2 regions of the Janthinobacterium sp. YR213 genome follow, and region 2 is predicted to be linked to the other one. Evidence: predicted binding sites of a transcription regulator. Region 2 holds the regulator's gene; the other holds the start of a gene.
The links. Region 2 encodes LexA, which represses DNA repair genes until DNA is damaged. Its sites were predicted from a motif close to ACTGTATNNNNATACAGT; they were not measured.
Positions count from the first base shown of each region.

Region 1 (4,616 bases), 140 kb from region 2:
CAGTTGCAGGCGCTCGGGATGCCGGGCAGGCCATTTTTGGGTGATGGGGAAGTCGGAAAGCTGTGTCATGGATATCCTTCATTTCAATTAAAGATGCGGCGCCGGGAAGCCAGTATAGCCAAGCATGGCAGTTTCAGCAGGACAGCGCATTCAGCCAAACAAGCCATGCAAGAACCAGCGCGGCGCGGCATCTTCTCCGCTGCCGGCGATGCGTTCACGATAGACCCAGTAGTGCGCATGGTCGAGGCCTTCGGCGATGAAGTAATCGCGCGCCTGCGACTGGCCCCACCAGCCCGCTTCGATGCGCTCGGCGACAGACACCATTTTCAGGGGCGAGCCATAGAATGGCCGGTGTTCGCGCATCAGGAGGGCGATGGGCTGGGCCAGCAGCCAGCCGGGACGGGGCATGCCGGGCAAGCCGGGCGGCAAGTCCGGCACCGCGTTTCTGCCGCCGGCCTTGGCAGGCAGCGGCAGCCACTGATTGGCTGCCTCGGGACGGTAATCGGCGCGCGGCGCGGCCTGCAAGACATTGTCCGTGCCCAGGCGCGCCACCAGCAATTCCATCAAGCGCTGGCGCTCTTGCGGCGTGCCGCCCGGTTCGGGAAACAGGGTGTCGCTGGGCGGCGCCATCGGCTGCACCTGCAGCGCTTCCAGCGTGAGGCCGATCACGGGTGCGTCCAGCGCCAGCTGCGCCAGGCGTTCCTTGAGCAGGCGCACCAGGTGCTCGTCGCGCCAGACGGCCTCGCCCAGCGCCAGGTCGATGACGGTGGGCGCACGCGCCACCCGGCCCCGCTCGTGCGCCAGCAACAATTGAATGCGCTCGACGGCAAATTGCCGCGCGCACAGCCAGCCCGTCATTTGCTGCAGCAGCCGGCGCGCGCCGAACAGCAGCGCGTCGGCGTGCTCCACGCGGTCGAACAATTCCAGGCTGGCGCGGAACGTGGGTGGCGCTTCGAGCCACAGGTACAGTTCCGTGCCGTGGCCATGCGCATCGTCGAGCATGTCCAGCAAGGCCCCGCCGCAGCGGCGCTGCAAGCCGGGCCGGGGCAAGTGGCGCAGCTGCCCCAGGGTGCGGCAGCCGATGCCGTCCAGCCATTCCAGGTAGGGGCGCGCCGGCGGCAGCAAGGCGCACGGCAGGCGGTCGAGGCGGCGTACCAGGCTGGCCATGCTCAATGTCCGGCCCCGGCGCGTCCCGGCGCGCGCCAGCAGCCAGGCGCCGCGCGCCGTGGGGGCGCAGGACAGCTGGGCCGTGTAGCCCAGCGCGCGCAAGCTGGCCGCGATTTGCCGGCACAGGGCGCGCACGCCGCCGAACAGGCGCAGGCTGGCGCCCGCATCGACGAGCAGGGTCGCTTCCTCGCCCTGCGCCACCAGCGGCGAATATTGCAGCAGCGCCAGCGCCACCGCTTGCAGGGCCTGCGCCTCCAGTTCGGGAGAGCGTTCGTGCAGGCGTGCCTGCGGCGCCAGCATCAGCGCACCGGCGCGGCGCATGCCCGGCCGGATGCCGGCCGCCCGCGCCAGCGGCGACACGGCCATCACTTGCTCCTGTTCCAGCACCACGCCGAGGCTGTCAACCGACCAGCGCGGGCAAAACACTTCGAGCGGGAGCCGGGGCAGGCACAGGCCGATCCAGAGTCGCATGGCGTAGCAGTAATGAAGGAGGTTGCAGGGGCAGGAACAGGGGCGCGTCGCGCTGCGGTCCCCGGCGCTTGATGAAGCCGATCTCGATGCCGCCGGCGGCCGGGCGCACGGACAGCCGCAGCGGCGCCGGCGACGCATCCTGCGCGCCGTGCAGCGGGCGCAGCATGCAAAACAGGGTGTTGCCGGACTGCGCGGCCAGGTGCAGCCGGCGCAGGCTGTCGGCGCGCACATGCGGCTGCCAGAACAGCAAGGCGCCGCAACTACCGCTGCGCAAGATATTTTCCGCCGCCCACAAGGCATCCTTGCTGCTGGCGCTCTTTAACCACAGCAATTGCGACGGCGCCAGCCCCTGCGCGGCCAAGGCAAGCGCCTGCGGCGGATGGGGCGGCTGCAGCAGCACGATGGGCAAGCCCGGCAGTTGCGCCAGCGCGGGCGCCAGCAGCCGCAATTCGCCGCTGCCCGGCTGCTGCACCAGCAGATCGATGAGGTTGCCGCTGGGCCAGCCGCCGCCGGGCAACTGCGCGGACAGGGCGGCAAAGCCCGTATCCAGGCAGCGCGTGGCGCCCTGCCCCAGCTGCGATGCGCGCCACAGGGACGGGTGCAAGGCTTCCGGCGAGGCCATCAATTCGGAATGTTGCATAATTGAATATGAAGATAAATACTGTATGTATATACAGTACTATCCAGTCCCGCTTTTGGCAAGGCTTATCTGCGCCGCAGCTCCCCGGGGGACGTCCCGCCACGTCCGAAAAACACCGTTTTTCACATCGATTGCTGTACCATAAGCACTCTCCTTACCGCTCGGCAATGCACCGGGCGGCTTCCTCCGTCCAAAGGAAACGCATTTGACCACCATCCAAATCATCAGCGCCATCGTCTTCGGGCTTGCGCTCATCCACACCTTTGCCGCCAAGTCGTTTGAAACCTTGTCGCGGCGCCACCCCCGCCATGCGGGCCTGCTGCACTTGCTGGGCGAAGTGGAAGTCGTGTTCGGCTTCTGGGCCTTCATCTTGATCATCATCATGGCCTTTGTCTCGGGCGGCGATGCTGCCATCGAGTATGCCGAGTCGCGCCATTACACGGAGCCGCTGTTCGTCTTTGTCGTCATGGTCGTGGCTGCCTCGCGCCCCGTGCTCGACGCCGTGCAGCGCCTGTTGAAAGGCGTGGCGCGCGTGATGCCGCTGCGCACGGAACTGGCCCTAGTCTGGCTGGGCCTGGCGCTTGTGCCCCTGACGGGTTCGTTGATCACGGAACCGGCCGCCATGACCCTGGCCGCGCTGATGCTGGCACCGCAAATCTTCCGCCCGGGCATCCCTGAATGGCTGAAATACGGCGCGCTGGGCGTGCTGTTCGTCAACGTTTCCATCGGCGGCACGCTCACCTCGTACGCGGCGCCGCCCGTGCTGATGGTGGCCACCACGTGGAACTGGGATAGCGCCTACATGGCCACCCACTTCGGCTGGAAGGCGGCCATCGCCGTCCTCGTCAACGCGACGGGCGTGAGCATTTTGCTGCGCAAATACCTGCACAGCAACACCTCCGACATCAAGCCGAAGGCCGGTGAAGTGGAAGCGCCAAAAGTGCCGCTGGCCGTCAGCCTGGTGCACATGATCGTGCTGGCCGGCGTCGTCGCCCTGGCGCACCATCCCGTGCTGTTCATCGGCCTGTTCCTGTTCTTCCTCGGCTTCGTGCAGGCGTATGAGCGCTATCAAAGCCCGCTGATCCTGAAAGAGGGTTTATTGGTCGGCTTCTTCCTCGGCGGCCTGGTGGTACTGGGCGGCATGCAGCAATGGTGGCTGCAGCCCATCGTTTCCAGCCTGAAACCGCTGGCCCTGTTCTTCGGCGCCCTGGGCTTGACGGCCATTACCGACAATGCGGCCCTCACTTACCTCGGTTCGCTGATCGTCGGCATGACGGACGAAGCGAAATACATGCTGATGGCCGGCGCCGTGGCCGGCGGCGGCCTGACCGTCATCGCCAATGCGCCGAACCCGGCCGGCGTGGCCCTGCTGCGCCGAGGCTTCAAGGATGAATCGATCGGCGCCATCGGCCTGCTGGCCGGCGCCCTGCTGCCGACGGCCGTGGCGGGCCTGGCCTTCCTGGCGCTGTAAGTTGCATCACGGGGCGGCTGCTTGCCGCCCCCGCTTCCCCAATCCCTCCCAGTTACCTTCCTCAGTTTCCCTCATACACGAGGAAATGCAGCCGGTCATAGAACAGGCTGTAGGCATAGTCGAACGTGCCCACGCTGCGAAAACCCTTGTGCAGATACACTTGCAGCGCTTCGCTCTTTTCCCATACCGTCAGGGTGATGCGCGCACAGTCCTTGCGGCTGGCCAGGTCGCGGATTTCATGGAACATCTGCCGGAACAGGCCCTGCCCCCGGTATTTCTCGTCGATCGCCAGGCTGCTGACGAAACAGTCGTCGGCGCGCGCATGCGCGAGCACGAAGGCGTCATACGCATCGTCGAGCGCCTTCATGTCATCGCGGTAATACGAGACGGCGCCGCAGGCCTGGAACTCGGCCATCGTCGCGGCCGTGAAAAAGCCGATGAAACGCCCTTCCTCGTCATGCAGGCCATGGATGTGCGCCAGGTACGGGTCGATGTTTTGCCGCCGCTGCAATTCAACGAATTGCAGGTTGAGTTTATTGCCGAACGAACAGTATTCCAGGTAACTGGTGGCAAACAGCAATTTCGCCATGCGGTTCTTCGCCTCGTCACCCAGCAGCTCGCCCGACACCAGCGTGAGCGGCGCATGCGACAGCAGTCCCGCCTGCACCTCGTCACCTGGCGGGGCGGCATCGCCGGCGGCCGGCATGCGGCTGCCGTGGCGGCCCACGGTGGGACGCCAGAAGTTGCCTGAGGCAATATGCTGCGAACGGTGGGCCAGCAGGTAGCGGCAAAAGACGCCATTCACGCGGTCCAGCTGCGGGTCGTCCGACAGCACCGAGTAATAGTGAAAATGATCGATCTCCGCCC
Region 1 is NZ_FNDA01000001.1:2,051,338-2,055,953, forward strand. It holds gene BLT98_RS08990 (glutathione S-transferase N-terminal domain-containing protein) at 1-69, opposite strand, end outside; gene BLT98_RS08995 (Y-family DNA polymerase) at 151-1,638, opposite strand; gene imuA (translesion DNA synthesis-associated protein ImuA) at 1,568-2,278, opposite strand; gene BLT98_RS09005 (putative Na+/H+ antiporter) at 2,484-3,749, shown strand; gene BLT98_RS09010 (GNAT family N-acetyltransferase) at 3,811-4,616, opposite strand, start outside.
Region 1: the regulator LexA is predicted to act here: its motif matches at 2,299-2,316, upstream of imuA (translesion DNA synthesis-associated protein ImuA).

Region 2 (4,616 bases):
CGTGCGCGGCACCACTAGCCGTGAAATCGTGCAGATGGCGCGCGAAGCGGGCGCGACGAAAGTCATCTTCGCCTCGGCTGCGCCTCCGGTGATCTACCCGAACGTGTACGGCATCGACATGCCGACGCGCGACGAACTGATCGCCTATGGCCGCACGACGGAAGAAGTGTGCCGCGAAATCACGGCCGACTACCTGGTGTACCAGGATATCGGCGCGCTCAAGCAGGCCATCGCCGACGTCAACCCGGCCCTGACCAACTTCGAAGCGTCGTGCTTCGATGGTGTGTACGTGACGGGCGACGTGTCGCAGGAATACCTGGACCGCCTGGAATATGCGCGCCACCATCCGAAGGCGGCAGCGCCCGAAGATACGCCGCGTTCCCAGCTGAACCTGAACCTGGCGACAACAGAAGCGTAATTATCTTGCCCGGCTAGCGCCGGGCTTTTTTTGCTCCGCGATCATGAACGATAAAAAAAACTACGGCTTTACCACCACCATCCTGCATAACGACCGCCGCAAGGGCATCGAGCACGGTTCCCTGCACAAGCCCGTGCATACTTCCGTTGCCTTCGGCTACGGCGATGCGCGCCAGCTCGCTTCCGTATTCCAGGGCAAGGAGCCCGGCTTCCGCTACGGCCGCCAGGGCAATCCGACCGTCTCCGCGCTGGAAGACAAGGTCAACAAGATGGAAGACGGCGTCGCCACGCTGTGCTTCGCCACCGGCATGGGCGCCATCGGCGCCGTGGTGCAGGCGCTCTTGCGCGCTGGCGACCATGTCGTGTCGTCGGCCTTTTTGTTTGGCAACACCAACAGCCTGTGGCAAACGGTGACAGGGCAGGGCGTCGGCGTGTCGTTTGTCGACGCCACGGACGTGGCCAATGTGGCCGCCGCCATCACGCCGCAAACGCGCATCGTGTTTGTCGAAACCATCGCCAATCCGCGCACGCAGATCGCCGACCTGGCGAAGATCGGCGCGTTGTGCAAGGAACGCGGCATTTTGTACATCGTCGACAACACCATGACGACGCCCTACCTGTTCCGCCCGAAAGCCGTGGGCGCTGGCCTGGTGGTCAATGCGCTGACAAAATCCATCGGCGGCCACGGCAATGCCCTGGGCGGCAGCTTGACGGACACGGGCGTGTTCGACTGGACGCAGTATCCGAACATTTTCGACAATTACAAGAAGGCGGCGCCGGCGCAGTGGGGCATCGCGCAAATCCGCGCCAAGGCATTGCGCGATTTTGGTGCCTCCCTGGGCCCGGAGGCGGCGCACCATATCGCCGTCGGCGCGGAAACCATGGCCTTGCGCATGGACCGCACCTGCTCGAACGCCCTGGCGCTGGCCACCATGCTGGCCGCCGACCCGCGGGTAGCGGCCGTGCACTACCCGGGCCTGGCCGCGCATCCGCAGCACGCGCTGGCGACGGATTTGTTCCGCAGCTATGGCTCGCTGTTCAGCTTTGAGCTGAAGGATGGCATCGATTGCTTCGATTTCCTCAATCGTCTCAATCTTGCCATTCCAGCGAGCAATCTCGGCGACACCCGCACCCTGGTCATTCCCGTCGCCCACACGATCTTTTACGAGATGGGCGCCGAGCGCCGCGCCAGCATGGGCATCGCCGAATCCCTGATCCGCGTGTCCGTCGGTATCGAGGATGAGGCGGACTTGCTCGAGGATTTCCGTAGCGCCCTGGATGCATAAAACGCCTGGGCAATAAAAAAAGGGCCGCAACAGTCATGCTGTTGCGGCCCTTTTTACATGCGGTGGTTCAATGCCAGCTGCGCATCAAGCCTACCGCCAAACCTTCCAGGGCGAATTCATCTTCCGGCGATACGGTGATGACCTTGAAGTCGGGGTTTTCCGGCAGCAATTCGATGACGGAACCCGTTTTCTTGTAGCGCTTGACGGTGACTTCGTCGCCGATGCGGGCGACGACGATCTGGCCATTCTTGGCGCTATCGACCTTCTTGACGGCCAGTAAATCGCCATCCATGATGCCTGCGTCGCGCATGGACCAGCCGCGCACCTTCAGCAGGAAGTCGGGCTTGGCTGAGAACAGGGCGGGGTCCACGTTGTAGCTCGCTTCCAGGTTTTCCTGTGCCAGGATGGGCGAGCCTGCCGCCACCCGGCCGATCAGGGGCAACGACATCAGCAGCGCTGCCGGCACTTTCGATGGCAGGGCTTCGGCGGCCGCGCCGATCAGGCGGATGCCGCGCGAGGTGCCGGGAGAAATCTCGATCGCGCCCTTGCGGGCCAGGGCCTGCAAATGCTCTTCGGCCGCGTTGGCCGATTTGAAACCCAGTTCATTGGCGATTTCGGCACGGGTGGGAGGAAAGCCCGTGTTTTCAATCGCGTCCTTGATCAGGTTCAGGATTTGTTCTTGTCGTGCTGTCAGCTTGATCATGAGCGGTGGGTGCATACTAAAATGCTGTCTATATGAACAGTCTGTATTTTTGTACAGTATCGCCCACTATGCAAGGGGATTTCCGTGTTTTAGGCGAATTTCGCAAGAAATACTTGTCCAGGGGCGGAAAGCACGGTGGCGCGCGGGCTTTTCGGGCGCTTGTGGAAGGAATGATTGAAACGTTTGCAAAAGGCGGTTATAATCTTCGGCTGACCTTCCCACACCCGTCTTGACGCCGGGGTGGGCGATTATCAATCCGACCTGAAGGAGTTTGCATGCGTCATTATGAAATAGTCTTTATCGTCCATCCGGACCAAAGCGAGCAAGTGCCCGCGATGATCGAACGCTACAAAGCCAGCGTAACCACCCGCGGCGGTTCGGTTCACCGCGTGGAAGATTGGGGCCGCCGTCAAATGGCTTACTCGATCCAAAAGCTGCCTAAAGCACACTACATCTGCCTGAACATCGAATGCGACAACGAGACCCTGGTCGAGTTGGAAACAGCATTCAAATTCAATGATGCCGTGTTGCGTCACCTGACCGTTAAAATGAAGAAAGCTGAAACAGCTCCTTCGCCGATGATGAAATCGGTACAACGCGAAGACGCGGCCAAAAGCCACCGCACCGAAGCACCAGCAGCCGCTCCAGCCGCAGCAGCAGCTTAATTCTTGACCAGGATCGTGCGCTGAACCAGCTACAAGTAACCGCCATCATTGCCGAGCGCGAAATATTGCGCTATACCCCGGCAGGGCTGCCGATTGTGAATGCAGTATTGCAACACAGTTCGCAGCAGATGGAAGCAGGGATTGCCCGTTTGACCGAGTTTGATGTTGCCGCGCTAGCCGCTGGCGAAATTTCAGGCAGGTTCAGTCAGGCAAGCTTGGGCGGGGTGTATCAGTTCACGGGTTTCCTGGCCAGGAAGAGCCGCAACAGCAAGAGTTTGGTGTTTCACATCATTGATTTTAGTGCAGTCAATTCTGACTAGCGCATTTTAGATACAGGAGCCTGACATGGCATTCGGTAAAAAGTTCGACAAAAATAAGCTCAAGCTTAAAGAAAAACGCAAACAGCAAAACCCGTTGTTCAAACGCAAGAAGTTCTGCCGCTTCACCGCAGCTCACGTTGAGCAAGTCGACTACAAAGACGTCGACACGCTGAAAGACTTCGTCCAAGAAAACGGCAAGATCATGCCAGCACGCCTGACCGGTACCAAAGCGCACTACCAGCGCCAAGTTGACACCGCAATCAAGCGCGCTCGCTTCCTCGCGCTGCTGCCATACACCGATCTGCACCACGCTTAATCGGTCAGATATTCCTGGAGAAGAACTATGCAAATCATTCTGTTAGAAAAAGTTGTTAACGTCGGTAACCTCGGCGAAGTCGTCAAAGTCAAAGACGGTTACGCACGTAACTTCCTGATCCCGCAACGCCTGGCACGTCGTGCTACGGCAACCGCTGTGGCTGAATTCGAAGTCAAGCGCGCCGAACTGGAAAAAGCTGCTGCCGCTAAACTGGCCGCATCGCAAGCCCAGGGCGAAAAACTGAGCGGCCTGACCGTTCAAGTTGCTCAAAAAGCTGGTGTTGATGGCCGTCTGTTTGGTTCCGTCACCAACTTCGACATCGCTGAAGCGCTGACCAAGCAAGGTTTTGCTGTTGAAAAAGCACAAATCCGCATGCCTACCGGCCCGCTGAAGATCGTTGGCGAGCACAACGTTTCGGTTGCTCTGCACACCGACGTGGTCGTGGAAGTTGTTATCGCTGTCGTACCAGACGCGAACGCGTAATCGTCTGCGGGCCTGGCCCGCAAGCGCTGCCGCACTATGAAAAGCCGGGTTCGCCCGGCTTTTTTGTGGCCTTTTTTTCGCTCAATTTCAGCCCTTTATTTTTGCCAGCACGCCGAAGCGGGTATAATTCGCGCCATGAACGCCCCCTCTGATCCGCAACTGGATTCCCTCCGTATTCCGCCGCATTCGATCGAAGCAGAACAATCCGTTATCGGTGGTCTGCTGCGCGACAATGCCGCGTATGACCGCATCGCCGACTTCATGCATGCGGAGGATTTCTATCGCTATGACCATCGCATCATCTTCGAGCAAATCGTCAAGATGGTTAACGCTTCCAAGCCAGCCGATGTCATTACTGTTTTTGAAACCCTGACCCAGCTCGGCAAGGCCGATGATGTGGGCGGACTCGCTTACCTGAACGCCATG
Region 2 is NZ_FNDA01000001.1:1,914,814-1,919,429, reverse strand. It holds gene purF (amidophosphoribosyltransferase) at 1-418, shown strand, start outside; gene BLT98_RS08440 (cystathionine gamma-synthase family protein) at 462-1,703, shown strand; gene lexA (transcriptional repressor LexA) at 1,771-2,406, opposite strand; gene rpsF (30S ribosomal protein S6) at 2,682-3,071, shown strand; gene priB (primosomal replication protein N) at 3,092-3,391, shown strand; gene rpsR (30S ribosomal protein S18) at 3,417-3,707, shown strand; gene rplI (50S ribosomal protein L9) at 3,735-4,190, shown strand; gene BLT98_RS08410 (replicative DNA helicase) at 4,326-4,616, shown strand, end outside.